Regions from separate parts of the Sphingobacterium sp. InxBP1 genome, predicted to be linked through region 3. Evidence: riboswitches for the same ligand, from Rfam matches in the RefSeq annotation. Region 3 holds a riboswitch; each other region holds the start of a gene.

The links. Region 3 has a riboswitch for thiamine pyrophosphate ahead of K7A41_RS03855 (TonB-dependent receptor). Riboswitches for the same ligand answer to the same signal wherever they lie in the genome.
Region 1: another riboswitch for thiamine pyrophosphate. It lies ahead of thiS (sulfur carrier protein ThiS); the one in region 3 lies ahead of K7A41_RS03855 (TonB-dependent receptor).
Region 2: another riboswitch for thiamine pyrophosphate. It lies ahead of thiM (hydroxyethylthiazole kinase); the one in region 3 lies ahead of K7A41_RS03855 (TonB-dependent receptor).

What each region holds. Positions count from the first base shown of each region.
Region 1 is NZ_JAINDX010000043.1:2,903-9,076, reverse strand. Features, by position in the region: gene thiH (2-iminoacetate synthase ThiH) at 1-1,023, opposite strand, end outside; gene K7A41_RS09565 (thiazole synthase) at 1,032-1,802, opposite strand; gene K7A41_RS09560 (thiamine phosphate synthase) at 1,784-2,431, opposite strand; gene K7A41_RS09555 (thiamine phosphate synthase) at 2,383-2,994, opposite strand; gene thiC (phosphomethylpyrimidine synthase ThiC) at 2,991-4,805, opposite strand; gene thiS (sulfur carrier protein ThiS) at 4,851-5,057, opposite strand; TPP riboswitch at 5,118-5,213, opposite strand; gene K7A41_RS09540 (alpha-L-rhamnosidase) at 5,358-6,174, shown strand, end outside.
Region 2 is NZ_JAINDX010000049.1:701,259-707,432, forward strand. Features, by position in the region: gene K7A41_RS22790 (DUF1572 family protein) at 1-245, opposite strand, end outside; gene K7A41_RS22795 (GIN domain-containing protein) at 445-1,188, opposite strand; gene tenA (thiaminase II) at 1,403-2,071, opposite strand; gene thiD (bifunctional hydroxymethylpyrimidine kinase/phosphomethylpyrimidine kinase) at 2,058-2,897, opposite strand; gene thiE (thiamine phosphate synthase) at 2,894-3,526, opposite strand; gene thiM (hydroxyethylthiazole kinase) at 3,516-4,319, opposite strand; TPP riboswitch at 4,398-4,490, opposite strand; gene K7A41_RS22820 (VanW family protein) at 4,529-5,377, opposite strand; gene K7A41_RS22825 (dienelactone hydrolase family protein) at 5,614-6,174, opposite strand, start outside.
Region 3 is NZ_JAINDX010000039.1:169,139-175,312, forward strand. Features, by position in the region: gene K7A41_RS03840 (lipopolysaccharide biosynthesis protein) at 1-1,440, opposite strand, end outside; gene K7A41_RS03845 (acylphosphatase) at 1,445-1,726, opposite strand; gene K7A41_RS03850 (amidohydrolase family protein) at 1,859-3,034, opposite strand; TPP riboswitch at 3,277-3,402, shown strand; gene K7A41_RS03855 (TonB-dependent receptor) at 3,457-5,892, shown strand; gene dtd (D-aminoacyl-tRNA deacylase) at 6,027-6,174, shown strand, end outside.

The DNA of each region.
Region 1 (6,174 bases), on a different contig from region 3:
ACTGACTTCAAATTGTTCCAAGGCCTGTGGGTCGACGACATAGCCGCCGGGATTTGTCTTGGAGGCTGCACTCATGGTTGTCACGCCAATTGGGATGATATGATCTCTAAAGTTCTCGTTCTCGCGTGTGGAGATGGATATCTCCAGATTTTCATTCCACAGACGGTAGGCACAGATGAGCTGCAATAAATGTCTGTCAGAAAGATGGAAATTGGGCGCCTCTGAGCCTGCTGCCGGTCGCAGTCGCGGGAAAGAGACTGAAAAGCGGGTTTGCCAGTATTGCTTTTCTAAATAATCGATGTGGACCGCGGCGAAAAAGCTGTCCACCCGCCAGTCTTCGAGACCCAAAAGTACGCCCAGCCCGATTTTATGAATGCCAGCCTGTCCGATGCGGTCCGGAGTATCCAGACGGTAGTCAAAATTTGATTTCTTGCCCTTTGGATGATAGGTCTTGTATACCTCCTGATGGTAGGTTTCCTGATAAACCAGAATGGCATATACACCCGCAGATTGTAACCGTTTATAGTCCTCCAGCTCCAGCGGCTGTACTTCGATTGATATTTGAGAAAAATATGGTTTTAACAACTGTATCGCGTTTATAAAATAGTCTGTACCAACGGTTTTATTCGCTTCTCCACTGACCAACAATACGTGCTCGATCCCCATGGATTTGAGAGCCATTGCCTCCAGCATTAACTCGGCGTTGTTGAGAGTCTTTCGTTTAATTTTATTATCCATACTAAATCCACAGTAGGTACAGATATTCTGGCATTCATTGCTGAGATAAAGTGGCGCATAGAGTTGGATGGTTTTTCCAAAACGACGCTGAGTGATTTTTTTGGTTTTGTCAGCCATCTGTTCCAGATAAGGGGTGGCGATAGGGGAAATAAGCACCATAAAATCCGATAGGTTTAGATGGGTTTTGCTTAAAGTGTCTTGTACGTCCCGTTCGGAAGTGTTATAAATTTTCTTTTGAACGTCTTCCCAATGGTATTGTTGGAATACATGTTTAAAGGAGCTCATATTCGCTATTAATCAAATAAAAAAGAAGTTAAAGGACTTGAATTTACAGCACGGGAAACTACAGGACCCAAGCCCGCTTCATAAGCCCTCCGGCCAGCGTTAACTGCGTCCTTAAACGCCCGGGCCATCTCGGATGGATTGTCCGAAACAGCAATGGCGGTATTGACGAGAACCGCATCGGCTCCAATTTCCATTGCCTTCGCGGCATCGGAAGGCGAGCCGATCCCTGCATCCACGACGACGGGCACGGTACTTTGCTCAATGATGATTTCTAAAAAATCTAAGGTGCGAAGGCCTTTGTTACTTCCGATTGGGGCACCTAAGGGCATGACAACAGCTGTTCCTGCATTCTCTAGACGCTTACAAAGTACGGGATCCGCATGGATATAAGGCATGACGACAAACCCCATTTTGGCCAGTGTCTCGGTCGCCCGCAAAGTTTCAACCGGATCGGGCAGTAAATACCGGGGATCGGGATGAATTTCCAGTTTTACCCAGTTGGTTTCGAGCGCTTCCCGGGCCAATTGTGCAGCCAGAACCGCTTCTTCTGCTGTTCGCGCTCCAGAAGTGTTGGGGAGTAGATCGACTGTCATACGGTTCAGTCTGCCAATGAGATCGTCTTCCAAAGTGTTCTGATCTACCCGCTTAAGGGCGACAGTAACCAGTCGTGTTCCTGAAGCCATAATCGCTTCACTCATTTCATCTAGGTTGCCGAATTTGCCTGTCCCCAGGAACAATCGAGAGTCAAAATGGCGGTCGGCTATTTGTAGTGTGTGCATGATAAAAAGTTTTGAATAGATGATATAAGCTGAGGTGTCTCTGTCAGCAGTCCTGAGAGGGAAACACCGTATATTCCAGTGGCCAATAAATTTTGGATGTCCGTTAGGCTTGCAATGCCACCGATAGCGAAAATCGGAGGAACGAAGGGACTTGCATGTTGGATCACTTCCATCATGCTCTTGTATCCGTCTATACCGAGCAAGGGACTTAATTTATGTTTTGTGCGGGTATGTTTGAAGGGGCCCAGACCGATATAGTCACATTGTTCACTAATGCGCTGCTGTACGTCCTCAATGCGGTTGGCCGTCCCGCCGATAATCTTTTGGGGACCTAAAATCTGCCGGGCCACGGCGATGCCGCAATCATCCAGGCCCAGGTGCACACCGTGGGCATCCAGATCTTTAGCAAGTTGCACATCATCGTTGATGATACATTTAGCCCCAAATTGATCGCAGGCTTGCATGGTGTGTATCGCCAACGCCGCTAACTGCTTCTCGTCAGCCTGCTTCCATCGGATCTGAATCCATTTTGCCCCCGCGTCCAATGCGCGCAATATGTTGGTCTTCTGTTGGGCAAATGTCAGCCCCTGTGAAATATATTGTAGTCTTGGGAGAGTGTCTCTTTGCATAGTATAAAATTTTGTATGGGGTCGGGCTGGCACCATAAGCTGCCCAGTAGCGCTATGCCATCTACACCGGCTTGTAGAGCAAGGAGGCAGTTTGTCGCTGTGATTCCGCCCAGAGCAATTAAATTTACGTTGAAATTGCAGCGAAAAGCCAATTGATCCAATACCGTATCCCGCTCTCCGTAACCACTTTTGGAAATACTGGGAAATACCGGGCTTAAAAATGCATAATCCCAGCAGTCTTCCAAGGTATTGAACTTCTGTATCTGATGCACTGAGGTGGAGCAGATACAGTTGGCGAACTGCTTGTCGAATAGGCCGCGCGACCGCCTTTGCTCATTTATGTGAACACGGTAAATGCCGAGAGCAGCGGACAGGTGGGGATGTGAGTGAAGGACCAGCCTAGAATGGTATTGCTCACCAATAGATGCGATGTATCGGCACATCTGCGCATCCGTAAAATGATATTTACGTAAATGTAAGAGGTCCAGTCCCTGCTCAAAAAGAGCAGGGATGATTTCCAGTTCGCCTACAACGGTTTCTTCTGCGGTCAGCGCTATGATCATAAGTAAATTTCCTTGCCTTGGGCGATAAATTCCTGTGATTTTTCGAGCATACCCTGTGCCGCAGTGTCTCTGATTTCCTGTGTAATCTTCATCGAACAAAATTTTGGACCGCACATCGAACAGAAATGGGCTACCTTTGCGGCGTCGGCCGGCAAGGTCTCATCATGATATTCACGTGCCGTATCAGGATCGAGCGATAGGTTAAATTGGTCCTCCCAGCGGAATTCAAATCGCGCTTTGCTGAGTGCGTTATCCCGGTATTGCGCGCCGGGATGACCCTTGGCCAGGTCAGCCGCATGAGCTGCCAGTTTGTAGGTGATGACACCATCTTTAACATCTTTTTTGTTGGGAAGGCCGAGATGCTCCTTAGGGGTCACATAGCAGAGCATGGCACATCCATACCAGCCGATCATCGCCGCTCCGATCGCAGAGGTAATATGGTCATATCCGGGAGCAATATCGGTGGTCAACGGCCCTAATGTATAGAAGGGAGCCTCGTCACAGCAGGCCAGCTGTTTGTCCATATTTTCTTTAATGAGTTGCATAGGCACATGACCTGGCCCCTCGATCATCACCTGAACATCGTGTTTCCAGGCAATTTTTGTCAATTCACCCAAGGTTTCCAGTTCGGCAAATTGTGCTGCATCATTGGCGTCCGCAATGGCGCCGGGACGTAAACCATCACCCAGAGAGAAGGCCACGTCATACTGTTTCATAATCTGGCAGATTTCTTCAAAATGGGTGTAAAGAAAGTTTTCCCGATGATGGAAGAGACACCATTTGGCCATAATGGACCCTCCTCGGGAAACGATGCCGGTCACGCGGTTGGCTGTCAGATGAATATAGCGCAGCAGTACCCCAGCATGGATTGTAAAATACGAAACGCCCTGTTCTGCCTGCTCAATCAATGTATCCCGAAATATCTCCCAGGTCAGATCTTCGGCCACACCTTTTACTTTTTCAAGTGCTTGATAGATCGGAACTGTTCCGATTGGAACAGGCGAATTGCGGATAATCCATTCACGTGTTTCGTGTATATTTTTACCGGTCGACAGGTCCATAATCGTATCAGCACCCCAACGGCAGGCCCATACTGCTTTTTCAACCTCCTCTTCAATGCTCGAACTTACGGCACTGTTACCGATGTTGGCATTAATTTTTACCAAAAAATTGCGGCCGATGATCATTGGCTCGCTTTCGGGATGGTTGATGTTATTGGGAATAATGGCTCTTCCCGCCGCAATTTCCTCACGCACAAATTCGGGAGTAATGTATTTTCCAGCAGTTCTGGCACCAAAATTCTCGCCCTGATGCTGCTGATCCATTCCGGGGGTACAGTTGGCGAGCTGGTCTATACGCTGATTTTCACGAATGGCCACATATTCCATCTCTGGCGTGATAATGCCTTTTTTCGCATAGTGCAGCTGGGTCACATTTTTGCCTTTGTCGGCGACTTTCGGTTTATGACTGTAGGCGAAGCGCAAGCTGTCAAGAGACTTGTCGGCAAGCCGTTTTCTTCCGTATTCCGAACTGATTCCATCCAGCTGGACGACATCATTTCGGTCCAATATCCATTGTTCACGAAGACGAGGAAGCCCCTTGCGTATGTCTATGGCGGTATTCTCATCGGTATAAGGTCCAGATGTATCGTAGACGGTAACGGGCGGATTGAACTCCTCCTGGCCGTTGCTCAGCTTTGTCGAGCTGAGCTGGATCTGACGCATTGCTACCTGGATGGGGTAAAGTGTTCCGGGAACAAAAACTTTTTTGGAATTCGGAAAGGGTGTCTGTGTGATGTTTTGTGATGTCATGGTAAGGAAATTAGTGCTGTGTGAAAGACTTTCTTTTGAAATAGTTTACCCACCTTGTGTCGCGGTGATCAGAAGGATTTGGTCGTTGGCCTTCAGCGGTGTAGAGGCCCAAATATGCTGTGGTACAACACGGTTATTGACAGCGACTGCGACACCTTGTGTTTTGTCTGCTAGTTCTGCCTGTAAAAGCTCTTCCAAAGAGTGGGGGGCGGGGTCGAAAAAACGGGTTTGATGATTGATCGTAAGTTCCATTCCTAATTATTATTTTAATACCACTTTAGGAATGGCCACAAAAAGATACACTAGGTATCCTGTAGACATCGCACTTTTCCCTACGCCAGTATGATCTGGATCAGGTTCTAAGGGTAAAATCTCAGCCTGCATATGCAGACACCCCTAAAGCTGATGCTAAGATAATATAATTTGAATGAATAAAACAATGATATCTATTAATTTTTTGAAATAAGCAGGACAGTGCAGCATAGTTCGCTATCTTAAAAAATAATTGATACTTTAGTTAATAGAATAGCTAAAACAATTTAATAGACCAAAATGCGGAAGATATTATCGATACTCATGCTATGTACAGCTACTGTCGTAAGCGGGTGGCAAATGCAACAATGTCTACCTATTCGTTTAACCTGTGAACATCTTCAAAACCCTTTAGGGGTGGATCAAGCGGCTCCCAGATTAAGCTGGCAACTGGATGACAACCGGCAGGGCGCTTTACAAACAGCCTATCAGGTTATGGTCGATGGCGATTCTCTTGCACTCTTAAAAGATAAAGCGGATGTCTGGAATAGCGGGATACAGAAAAGTGCAGCCATGCTTGTACAATATGCAGGTAATGTATTGAAACCGCAGACGAAATATTTTTGGAAAGTACGTGTTTGGGATAAGTACGGGAAAGCCTGCACCTCTACAATTGCTTCCTTTGAGACGGGAATGATGCAGGCGGACCGCTGGAAAGGAAAATGGATCAGTGACCAGCACGATAGGCATGAACGGTCAGCTCCTTATTTTAGACGAGCATTCGGTGCGGACAAACCGATCAAATCCGCCCGGATTTATATCGCTGCCGCTGGTCTTTATGAACTGTCGATCAATGGCAGAAGGGTCGGTGATCATCGTCTTGACCCTATGTTTACGCGCTACGATAGACGGACGTTGTATGTTGTGGAAGATGTGACGGCGCAGCTTCGGCAAGGTAAAAATGCCATTGGAGTTATATTGGGAAATGGCTGGTATAACCATCAGCCTTTAGCAGTTTGGAACTTTGATCAGGCACCTTGGCGAGACCGGCCAGCATTTCGCCTGGATCTTCGTATCGTCTATCAGGACGGGTCAGAGGAGACAATCATTTCTGACA
Region 2 (6,174 bases), on a different contig from region 3:
CTCATGTCCGAATTTTCGAATTCCATGTCACGGTTTCTCCCTGCTTTTTCACCGTCAGAATGCAAAAAATCAGTCCAGCGCGAAAGCATATTTCCATGGAGATGCTTTACGATATGGGCAATACTGTTACTGGAAGCGTTAAACTGCCAGAATAATTGCTCATCGTTCAATTGAGAAAAAGTTCTGTCTCCCAAGGATTTGAAGTCCCTGAATTGCTTGAGACTACTCGCTAAAAAATTGTCCATTATACCGCATTAAGTGTGTTTTTACATGGAGGACAAGATACGAAAATTCTGGGCCACATCGAATGAAAATACCGCAGTTGACAGAGCGATGACTGCAGTTAAAGCGGAAAAAAAACAAGGCGGTCCCGGGGAAGGATCCGCCTTTAGCTAACTAAACATTAAACATAAATAAACAGTCTTTTACGACTTAAACTAAATATTAGAGCACTACACTGCCGCTGGTTGATTTATCAACCTGGACATTTCTTGGCTTATTTTTTAAGGCAATCTTTGCCGACGTAGACACTTTACCTTGCAAGTTGTCTTTTACACTGAGGGTAACAGCAGCGGATGTACTTGCATTAATATGGGCATTTTTCGTCGTAAAGGCTGCCATATTGACGGAAGCAGAAGAGCTGACGTTCAGATCCAGGTTAGTCGCATCTCCTGTGATTTCCTGCTTCGACGAACTGTTTGAACTTACAGTAAGGTTTCGGGCTCTCAGGTCTGTCGTTAATCTGCTTGAGGAACTTGTGGATAAATTGATATCATCTGCGATCAATTTTTTGAGCACCACCTTTGCCGAGGACGAAACGCTAACGGAAATTTTGTCCGCAGTAATGGTTTCATCGGTGTAGATCGAACCGCTGGATGAAGCTGTAAAGCTTGTCGGTATCTTGTTTGAATACACTGTTACCCGATTATTTCGTGCATTCCTGACCTGAGAATTCCGCCTGTACTGAACGTGTAGTACGCCGTTTTTTACTGTTGTTTCAATTAGTGAAAGATGTTCAGCGTTGTCGGCCTCTACCACGACCTCATTCCGGTTAGAACGGACATAATCGACACGCAGAGATGTAGCAGCCGATATGCCATCGGGTGCAGAAATTTTTCGGGTTTCGCGTTCTTGGCCGTGTGCGACACACAAGAATGAAATAAAGGCGATGGTTAAGATTCTTTTCATTGTTTTTTGTATTAGTATTGTTTTATGCTCTGATTATGATTAGCAATTCATCGCTTCCGTAGAGCTGCACGATTTTTCCATTAACTCTATATCTATAATAGTGATGCCAAAATACAATGTATTTGTAACTAGTTGTGTTATAGGTTGTTTTTTATTTGACCGTTTTTTGCGATTGCCCATTTATGAACAATCGCTGTTCGCTATCGGACATTTTTTATGTATTTGTATGCATCCACATCCTCTTTTCGTATGCTGCCTGCCAGAAGGAATACTCCAGGCTCGAAGCTGTTATAAATACTTGTCGCATCCGCTTCCGGTTTGTTGCAGTAGTTTGCTCCGCTATTTTATCCACATAGTCCTTCGCTTTTAAAACACCCTCGGCAAATTCCTCGCTGCTGTAGGTCCCTATCCACTTGGTATATGGGTTTTTGCTCATCTCGGCAATTGATAAAATATAATCACCCACCTTTTTGTAAATCCAGAAGCAGGGTAGGGTTGCCGCCATCGCGACTTCCACAGGTTCGAAGGCAGCTATACTCTTAAGAAAATGAATGTAGTGATGACAAACGGGGCCCACACTGTTACTATTTTCAGTATCGAAACCAAATTCCCTGAAATAATCTCCATGAAGCGCTTTTTCAACAATAAGGGCATTCCTTCCAAATTCAAAATAATCGAGAGCCTGCTGATTATTCACGCTTTTAGCGCCGATATAGGCTAGGACGCGTCCAAAGTCTTCAAGATATAATACATCTTGCTGCATATAAAATTGGAACTTGTCCAAAGGCAAGCTGCCCCTACTCAGTTCGGTGATAAAAGGCATCGCAAGAATGTCGTTATAAATGGGAGTGATAGCTTCCCAGGCATTGTCAGTCCATTTCATGGCAAATTAATTGTTGTGGGTGATGGAAATGATTGAGCGGCCCATTTCCTTTGCCGATCATCAGATCTTTGCTGGATCTGATCGCTTCATGAACATAATCCAATGCGGCTGTGACAGCCCGGTCTAGTGGCAGATGAAGAGCAAGTTGACTTGCGATGGCGGAGGATAACGTACAGCCCGATCCATGGGTGTTTTTGGTTTCTATTTTCTCTGATCTAAACACGAGGGCCGTTTTGTCCTGCTGAAACAGGAGGGAAGTAAGTTGAGCCGTCTGCAAATGGCCGCCTTTAATGAGTACCGCCCGACAGCCCTTCTTCAAAAGTTGATCGCCGGCCTTTTCCATTTCGGGTACACTATCAACTTGCTTACCGATGAGCACGCTGACTTCGTCCAAGTTGGGGGTGATGATCCTTGTCAGTGGAAATAGCAGGTCTACGCAGGCCTGTATAGTGTCGTCCTGTATCAGTTTATGGCCACTTGTGGAGACCATGACAGGGTCAAATACAATGTCGCCGGTGTAATCTCTTAAGTAAGAACTGATCAGTTCAACGAGTTCGGTGCTGTGAACCATGCCAATTTTGATGGCATCCGGATATATGTCCTCAAATATCGCATCAAGCTGTTCACGTACCGCTTGAGTTGGTATTTCATAAATATTTCGTACGCCCTGCGTATTTTGAACAGGTAACGCGGTCAGAACATTCATCGCGTAACAGCCTAGTGCTGATATGGCTTTCGTGTCTGCCTGTATGCCTGCACCTCCGCTGCCGTCAAATCCGGCAATACTCAGTACAGTAGGCACGCTATATGTTGTTATTGTTGTCATCGAAGTAAGTGTTTTAATTGTGCACTGCTTTCTCTGGGATCTTGGCTCCGGCAGATCGCGGAAACGACTGCTATGGCATTGGCACCTGCGTCCCAGGCGGCACCGGCCGTTGCGAGATTCATGTTGCCGATGGCTATCAGGGGCTTTTTCGTACGCATGCGTAACTGCCGCAAGCCTGAGATGCCCCATTCGCCAATAGTGTCTGTTTTCGTCGGAGTGGAAAATATCGGACTTACCCCCAGATGGTCAGCGGCATTTAACTGTTCACTTTCCAGCTGAGCAAGGGCATCCATCGACCAGCCTATGTGTATGCTGTTGCCGAATTTTTCCCGTATAGCCAGGGGCGGCAGGTCTTTTTGTCCAACATGTACGCCCCATGCACCAACGTCGGCAGCAATATCTATGGCATCATTGATAATTAACGGAATTCCATAATGGTCGGTGAGACGTATAAGCTTATGGGCTTTTTCCAGAAAATCGGAATAGACTGCTTTTTTTTCACGTAGCTGCACAATATCTACGCCGCCAATTATTGCTTCTTCCGCAACCTGTAGCCAGGGCTGTGGGTAGCAATCCTCCTCCGAGATAACCAGATACAGAGGGTAAGGAAACTGTGGGCTAAACGCCATGGCAGGTAATCTGAAGATGTGTCTTTAGGGTGTCCTCATCCAGGCGGTATAGTTCGTCGTAAAGGTTTACCTGCAGGGAGCCCGGACCTGCGGATCTTCCGGCTGCCAGTTCTCCGGCAAGGCTCAAAATGGAAACTCCCGCTACTGCTGCGTCAAATACTTGCCCCGTGACGCCGATAAATGCACCAATGAGGGCGGTGGCGCTACAGCCCAAGCCTGTTACCTGGGTCATCATGGCGTGGCCATTACGTACTTCGGCCAAACGCTGATCCGAAAGGATATAGTCAACCTTTCCCGAGATACAGATAACGGAACCGGTTTGCTGTTGCAGACCTTTGCCTGAATCAACCGCAGCAGCGCTGTCAGCAGTGCTGTCCACGCCTTTTGTGGTCGCCTGCTGGACGTTATATAAACTCATGATCTCTGATGCATTTCCCCGGATTATAGTTGGCCGAAGTTCCAGTAGGTTAGCCAGTAGGTCGTTTCGGAAAGCGGAGATACCGGCACCTACCGGGTCCAGCACCCAGGGCTTCCCATTATTGTTTGCATGTTCGGCGGCAATAAGCATAGCCTCGGCAGTCTGCTCACTTATTGTACCGATGTTTAAAACGAGCGCCTGAGCCAGATCCACAACTTCCTGCACTTCAGATGGGCTATGAACCATGACCGGTGATGCGCCAAGTGCAAGTAAGGCATTGGCCGTATTGTTCATAACCACCATGTTGGTAATATTGTGCACTAGGGGCCTTTGCTGCTTGACTCTTTTTAATAGTTGAATAATAGTTTCTTCCATGCCTTCAGTTCTTTTATGTCTTGTTGTGGCTTTGTCAGGAAGAATCGGGACAGTCGGACTTGTCCATCCTATCGTATATGTCAAGCGGATGCTTTTCCCTACGTCGGTGTAAACCGTATCAGGTTCAAAGGGACTATCTCAATTCTGTACAGAATACCCCCAAAGCCACATCAAACTTAATCAAAAAAAAGGAGAAACAGAAAGGCTGTCTATTCAGTAGTGCCTTTTTCGTTTTTGGGATCAGGCACAATATAGTAAGGGGGAGTATAAGCAACCCGTGCAAAATTCTTCATTATGCACGCTGTCTCGATTATCTTACCGCCCTCGAATTTTAACAGCTTTTCGCGCCAGATCTCATTTTTACGGTAGAAGTCGTTGCCGATCTTCAGAAATTGGTGCGCGCGCTCAAACACATGGTAGGCAAAATCCAGTTCCTGATCAATCCTAAGCTCACCTTCCAGACATTTTTCGGTAAACCACAGGTTAATCTGGAAGGTATGGTCCGTATGGTTGGTGAATTGATAGTCGCGATAATTGTAGAATATGGTCGCGCCACTACCAAAAGGCAGAACTCGGCCATCGTCTGGAAAAGGATCGAAGGAATGGTGATAGCGTTCAGCGACGGTTAGCGGGCTGTGGATCACGAGCCAGTGGATAAGATTGGATATCTGGCATATGCCACCCCCTATGCCCGCCCTAGCCTCTCCAAAAGAGAGTTCCATCCCCGGAAGATACCCTTTCTTTTGTGTCGGCAGTCCTACGAGTTTACAGAACGAGAACGTCTCACCTGGCCGGATTAAAATCCCAGTGATCTGCTGTGCCGCAATCTTGAGGTTGGTTACTTTATTGATCTGAAGCTGCATATTGTTCTCTCCAAGCTTCTTCAATAAAACCGACTGGTGCTTCTTTACCCTGAACCGAAGCAACTCTGCTGTTTTTGCCTGTGCATATCGCTTATTGTCCAACAGCCAGATGGCTTTTCTTTGTATTCTTCTTACCCAGACAGCGATTGTATAGAGTAGAGGATGGCGCTGACTGATTAATTTTCGTTTTGCCACGAATAAAACCCGATTATAAATTGTTTCCGCACTTGTATTGTCCTAGTATTCCTGTCTTATGTGTTTGGTTTTTCTTTTACTGTTATATTGTCTCGGAGGGATCTGACTGTCCGCAGTCATCTTATCGCCATTGGTATTGCTGTGGCCGCATACCCTAATAGTACCAGCGGTGATAAGATGATGTAACAATTGGACGATGAGCCATTGAGATGCAGTATGCAGTTGTCTGACGGTTTCTATTTGTCCAATACTTCTTTTAAAAATAACAGCATATGGTCCCAGGCACGTTTGGCCATTATCGGGTTATATTCGGGAGATTCGGGATTGGTAAACGTATGCCCAGAGTTAGCATACGTAATAATCTGCCAATCTGCATGGCCGTCGTTTAGTTCCTTGACTAACCCCTCATAATCTTCTTTCGATACGCTCTTGTCTGCCGCGGGGTGTTGGATAAGTACTTTAGGGGCAATTGGCGTATTGGTACGGTCAGCTGCTTTGGATAAGCTGCCATGGATACTGACAACTGCGGCCACCGGAAGTCCCCCCCGTGCTGTTTCCAGTGCACCTGTTCCGCCAAAACAATAGCCGATGACAGCAATCTTGGTGGGTGCAGCGCCAGCTTTTTTAAGCTGTTCCAATGCTGCGGCAATGCGACGTTGATAGGCTTTATAGTCGGCCTTATATTGGCCAGCAATCTTCGAAGCGGCAGTATTATCGGCCGGCACATTTCCTTCACCGTAAATGTCTGCTATAAAGGCGACGTAACCTTCTTTCTCTAGCTGTAGAGCTGCTTGCTT
Region 3 (6,174 bases):
GAGAAGGAGCATAAAGTTCCCGATCCAGATATTACTTTCAAAAATTTGGAAGCTAAGCCAAGAGATCAAAAGCCCCGTCGCCAAATAGAGAACAATCTTCAACAATTTATAAGGGATAGGATAATATTTTTGACCCCAGTAAAGTGAAAACCCTATCATAACTAGATACACCATCGTGGTAGACAGCACTGCCCCGACATAAGAATAGATGGGAATAAGCCAGATATTAAGAAGGATAGTAATGACAGCACCTATCCCTGAGATATAAATCGCATAACGCGTGTGGTCAGTCAGCTTATACCAAATGGAAAGATTCATATATATACCCAACAAGACATAGTTAAACAAAAGAATAGGGACTATTTTTAGTCCCGTCCAATAAGCGGCGATCTCCTTTTCATTGCCTCGGATAAAATATTTTAACCAGTCCAGATTGACTGTCAGGCCCACCATTGCGACAACCATCAGGATAACGAAGTACTCCATGATCACTGCATAAGTTTTGGAAGCGTTCTGATTTTTAGAATAGGAAAAGAAGAATGGTTCTGCTCCCAATCTAAAGGCTGTAACAAATAAACTGAGAAATACCGCCAACTTCGCAACAGCTCCATATACACCCAAATCTTCTTTCCCCACTTCGCCGGGCATTAGTTTGGGAAAGAACATTTTATCCAGATTCTCATTTATAATAAATGAAATGTTAGCGACCAATATAGGAAGGCTATATCTCAGCATTTCATGCATTAATTTTCGATCAAATCTAAACCGAAAAGCTAATAATTCGGGCAATAACAAAAGTAAAGTGACCAAGCTCGCCAGTAAATTAGAGATGAAAACATAACCGATCCAGCCTTCTTTAAACCATGCGCCTGCAAAATTTTCCCAAAAACTGTAAGTATGCACCCAGCTGGGAAGAAAAACGATGAAAAACAGATTTGAAACTACCGTAATACCGATATTGATGAATTTAAGAGCGCTGTACTTATAAGGCCTGCCCTCAGCACGCAATTTGGTAAACGGCACAACTGCAAGCGCATCTGCTACAAGGATAAATGCAAAGTATTTAATATACTGCTCGTATACAGCGACATCTCCCCCGTCAGCAAACCATGCCGCGATGGGGCTTGTGAAAACAAACACGGATAGTAGCAATAGCCCTGAGGTGATCAAGGTAACAAACAAACTGTTATTGTAGACCTTATCCCTATCTTCGGATTCAACTTTCTGGAGATACCTGAAATAGGTCGTCTCCATACCAAATGCCAGAACAGCATTTAACATCGACATCCAGGCATAGAAGTTCGAATAAATCCCATAGACTGCTGCATCCTTAAATTTACGAAGGTAGAGCGGAGTCATTAGGAATCCGATCATCCTCGAAACAATAGTAGTCACACCATAGACGACCGTATCACTAAGAAATTTTTTGACTGTAGACACTGGCTTAGGATTGCGCTTTTTTAATCACTTCAAAATTCGAGAATCCCTTCAGTTCGCCCTCATGCACTTCGATGGCCTCGACCACTGATTTCTCTGGACCTTCCTGGCAGAAATCCAACAACGAATCAAGAGCGAAATCGTCGCCTTCCGCCTCGATATAAACAGAACCATCCTTCTGGTTCATAACGAATCCCTTTACGCCGACCTGATCCGCAACCGCTTTGGTGGTCAATCGAAAAAAGACTCCTTGTACTTTGCCTCTTACTGAAATGTTCAAATGTTTCATCTGTCATATTTTTTCTCCATCAGTCAGATGGATATTTCAGGACCAGGTACTTCATTAGAAGATTTTAATGAAGTGCCAGCTCCCGGACCGTTCATAAGAGCAAAAGTACAGAAGTTTTTGTGGAATCAAATACTAGGCTAAGCGTTTGACTTTAACTTTATCCGTCAACCGCATATGTTCCATCCCTTCAAGCAAAACAATACCCGGCTTCTTGCCAATTTCCAGTGAGCCGTACTGATCCTGGATATTCAATGCGATGGCGCCATTGATCGTAGCCCATTGAATGGTTTGCAAAAAATCGAGCTCCTCAAAATGTTCATGCAGTACCTTTAATTCATCGAGTATCGATAGCTTATCGTTTGAAGCCAAGCTATCTGTCCCGATAGCCAGCAGCTGCCCTGCGTTCACAAAATTCGGGACTTTAGGCAATGCGCCTTCGATATACAGGTTCGCTTTCGGACACAAACACCAAACGATATCCCTGTCCATCCGTTCCACAAAATCCAGATCCTTCAAAGATGTATAGGTATTATGGACCAGTATTATCTTATTGGGATAAGGCAAATAAGGTAAATATGATTGAATGGAATTCCTTGCCTGAGCTTTGATCGAATCTGCATCCTTTCCTATACTTTCATAGAATTTTAAAAACTCGCCAATTTTGTAACGGAAAAGCTTATTTTCTTCGTCACTTTCTTGGTTATGTATACTGATAATATTTGTTTCCGTAACAGCCTTCTTAAATTTCTTGAACAGGACTTTAGAGCAGGAATAAGGAGCATGCGGTGTAATAGATACGTGATTACCTGAAAATTCATGTGTCAACGATTTAGCTTCCTTGATCTTAAAATCAGCTTCTTCCGGCTCGATTCCCATCACCTCTATAAAAGTATGATACAATATCTCCGACTCCTGCTTGACTTTAGAAGAATTATCTGTATTTGCATGATCGCCTACTGCCACAATCCCGTTCTGATACATTTCCTTATCAGCTTTGCCCATCGCCTCATCGATTTTTTTCATCGAAGCGCCCCGAGTCGTCATTACCTGGCTTAAAAAATTCGGCAGCCCCGTACCTCTGGGTACCGCACCTTTCATATGGGACAATTCGATATGACAATGAGCATTGATAAATCCCGGAATAATCACCCCGTTATATCTCTCGACCTTAGCTTTATCGATCGGTGCAAACGAAGTGGAGTCATAAATACCTTGGATTACTCCTTCCTCATCCACCGCAACAATGCCATCCTTTATGGGCATTGACGTGATCGGCAGAATATAATTAGCACTTAAATATTTTAACATTTTACTTCCTCGCTCTCATTTTAATTGGTAACCATAATCTTCAAAAAATTTTTCACTCGTTTGAATACACTACCGGTAGAAAAATCTATGCCAAGGTACCTAAAAAGAATTATAAATACCAAAAACCAACATATACGTAAAATTTTAAACAACAAGGAAAATACAAGGAAAATTCACTTTACCGCATTCTTGTCATAAATCACATCTAAATAGGTCATTCCGATTTTAATTTATATATTCGCAGCGTCGAATAGGGGTGCCTTGTTTTGTCAGGAACACAAATACAGGCTGAGATTATACCCGACAGATTAAGTTCTGTGCACCTGATCCAGGTAATGCTGGCGGAGGGAGAGGTTAGTTAAATGGAGCGATCGTAGTAACCCCTTGTTACGATTTGTTTAACTTAAACAAAATACATCAACATGATCAAAATTTTGATTTGTAGCGCTTTAGCTACTGTTTTTGGCCAATATGCTGTTGCTCAGCACAATCTGACCATTAAAGTTGTAGACAAAAACAACCAAAAACCATTACACAAGGCGTCTATAGTTATAGACGGACAGACAGCTTTGACTGGCAATTCGGATCAGCAGGGCCTTGTCAAATGGTATAATATCAAGAATGGCGAGTATGCGGTCCGCGTGTCTTTTGTTGGATACGAAACCTTGCAGAAGAGACTAACAATTGACCGTGATCTGGAAATGACCATTCAGCTCAATCCTAGTGCAATCCGTACCGAAGAAGTGCTTGTGGTTTCTACCCGCGCCAGAAAAAATGCCCCCACAACCTTCAAAAACATCTCAAAAGAAGACATCTCCCGCAACAATTTTGGGCAGGATATTCCATATCTCCTAAATCAGACACCCTCGGTTCAGGTCAACTCTGATGCTGGCGCGGGAATAGGTTATACGAGCATGACCATCCGCGGATCGGATAACCAACGGATCAACGTCACCTTAAATGGCATCCCTCTCAACGATGCCGAAAGCATGGGATCCTTCTTTGTCAATCTTCCTGATTTCGCCTCTTCAACAGAGAGCATTCAAGTGCAGCGGGGCATCGGGACCTCGACAAACGGTGCAGGCTCATTTGGAGCATCTTTAAATATTCAGTCGAATACACTGGTCGAGCAACCTTACGCTGAATTGAACAACTCGTTCGGTTCCTACAACAGCTGGAAGAACACGGTCAGGCTGGGAACAGGATTGATCAACGACAAATTTGCCTTCAACGCCAGACTTTCCAGGATTAGCAGCGACGGATATATCGAACGGGGCACTTCTGATCTACAATCCTTTTATCTCGACGGCGGCTACTATGGCAAAAAGCATACCTTAAAAGGCATCGTATTCTGGGGAAAAGAAAAAACCTACCAAGCCTGGAACGGCGTCCCTGAGCCTTTAATTACCGGAGACAGATCCCGGATGGACGATTATGCAGCCAATGGACTGGGGGTATCGGGAGCTGAAAAAGACCGGTTTATGAATGCCGGAAGGAACTATAACGTCTACACCTATAAAAACCAGACGGACAATTATACTCAAAAGCATCACCAGCTCCATTATAGCAATATATTGAATGATAAGTTCACATTGAATGCAGCTCTGCATTATACTCGGGGTTATGGCTATTATGAAGAATTCAGAGAAGATGAAAAATTTAGCAAATATGGGCTGCCTAATGTAATTTTGGGAACCGATACAATAAAATCTACAAATCTTGTCAGAAGAAGATGGCTCGACAACTACTTCTATGGTGCTACCTACGCATTGAATTACAAACCTAATGATCACCTGGAAATTATCTGGGGTGGTGCCTACAATCAATATAAAGGCAAGCATTATGGCGAAGTAATCTGGGCGCAATACGCTTCGACAGGTTTTCTGGACGATAAATATTATTTCGGAAAATCGCAAAAAAATGACTTTAGCAACTTCCTGAAGCTGGATTATAAATTCGGTAAATGGATTTTGATGGCCGACCTCCAATACCGCAATGTCAATTACAAGATGTATGGAGATGATGACAAAGTGAAAAACTATGATTACCATCCAAAATTTAATTTCCTGAATCCGAAAGTTGGTGCAACATTTCTTTTAAATGAGTATTCCAATCTATATGCTTCTTATGCTTTTGCACAGAAGGAACCGGTACGCAAGGACTTTATAGAGAAAAACAGTAAGCTGGCCGATCCAACACCCGAAAAAATGCAGGATATCGAACTGGGCTACCGGTTTAACAATACAGTATTCAATATTGGGCTCAACGGATATGGCATGTTCTATAAAGATCAGCTGATACCCACTGGAGAAATCAGTGACACCGGCGCACCGATCCGCCAGAATGTTAAGGATAGCTATAGAATAGGCCTCGAATTCGACGGAGCCTGGAACATCAGTCAACAGCTAAACTGGAAAGCTACTGCCTCCATCAGCCAAAACAAGATAAACGATTTTGAAGAAGTCATTGGTGATGTTAAGATCTTTTATCCGAAAACGAATATTGCTCTTTCTCCAAATACCATACTGTCGAGCAATTTTTCCTACAGCCCGATTGAACGGCTGAGCTTTTCCTTGTTATCCAAATATGTGAGTCGCCAATACCTTGATAATTCATCGGCAAAAGAAAGAAGCATCTCCTCCTACTTTGTGAACAACCTGTTTACAAGTTACAGCCTGACTGCCTTTGGCATCCGGGATATCAGCCTCAGTCTCCAGGTCAACAATATATTCAACGAGAAATACGAGACCAGCGGATATACGTTTGGTTGGATGGAGGGCGATACCAGAAAATACTATAATTTCTATTTTCCTCAGGCTCCCACCAATTTTATGCTTGGTTTAAATATTAAGTTTTAAAAGGTCCTGTCCGTCACAACAGAGCCTCCTTTTCCTGCACAGAAAAGGAGGCTCTTTCGTTGGGGGCTACATAAATTTAAGATGCTATGGCTTTGACCATTTGATTTTTTAACTTTGGCCCTATACTTTTTATTATGCGCGCAGTCATACAACGAGTAAAACATGCTTCCTGCACTGTCGATAGCCAAATGACGGGACAGATCCAGCAGGGCTTGCTGATTTTATTGGGAATAGAAGAAGCCGACACGATGGAAGACCTGAAATGGTTAGGACAAAAATTTG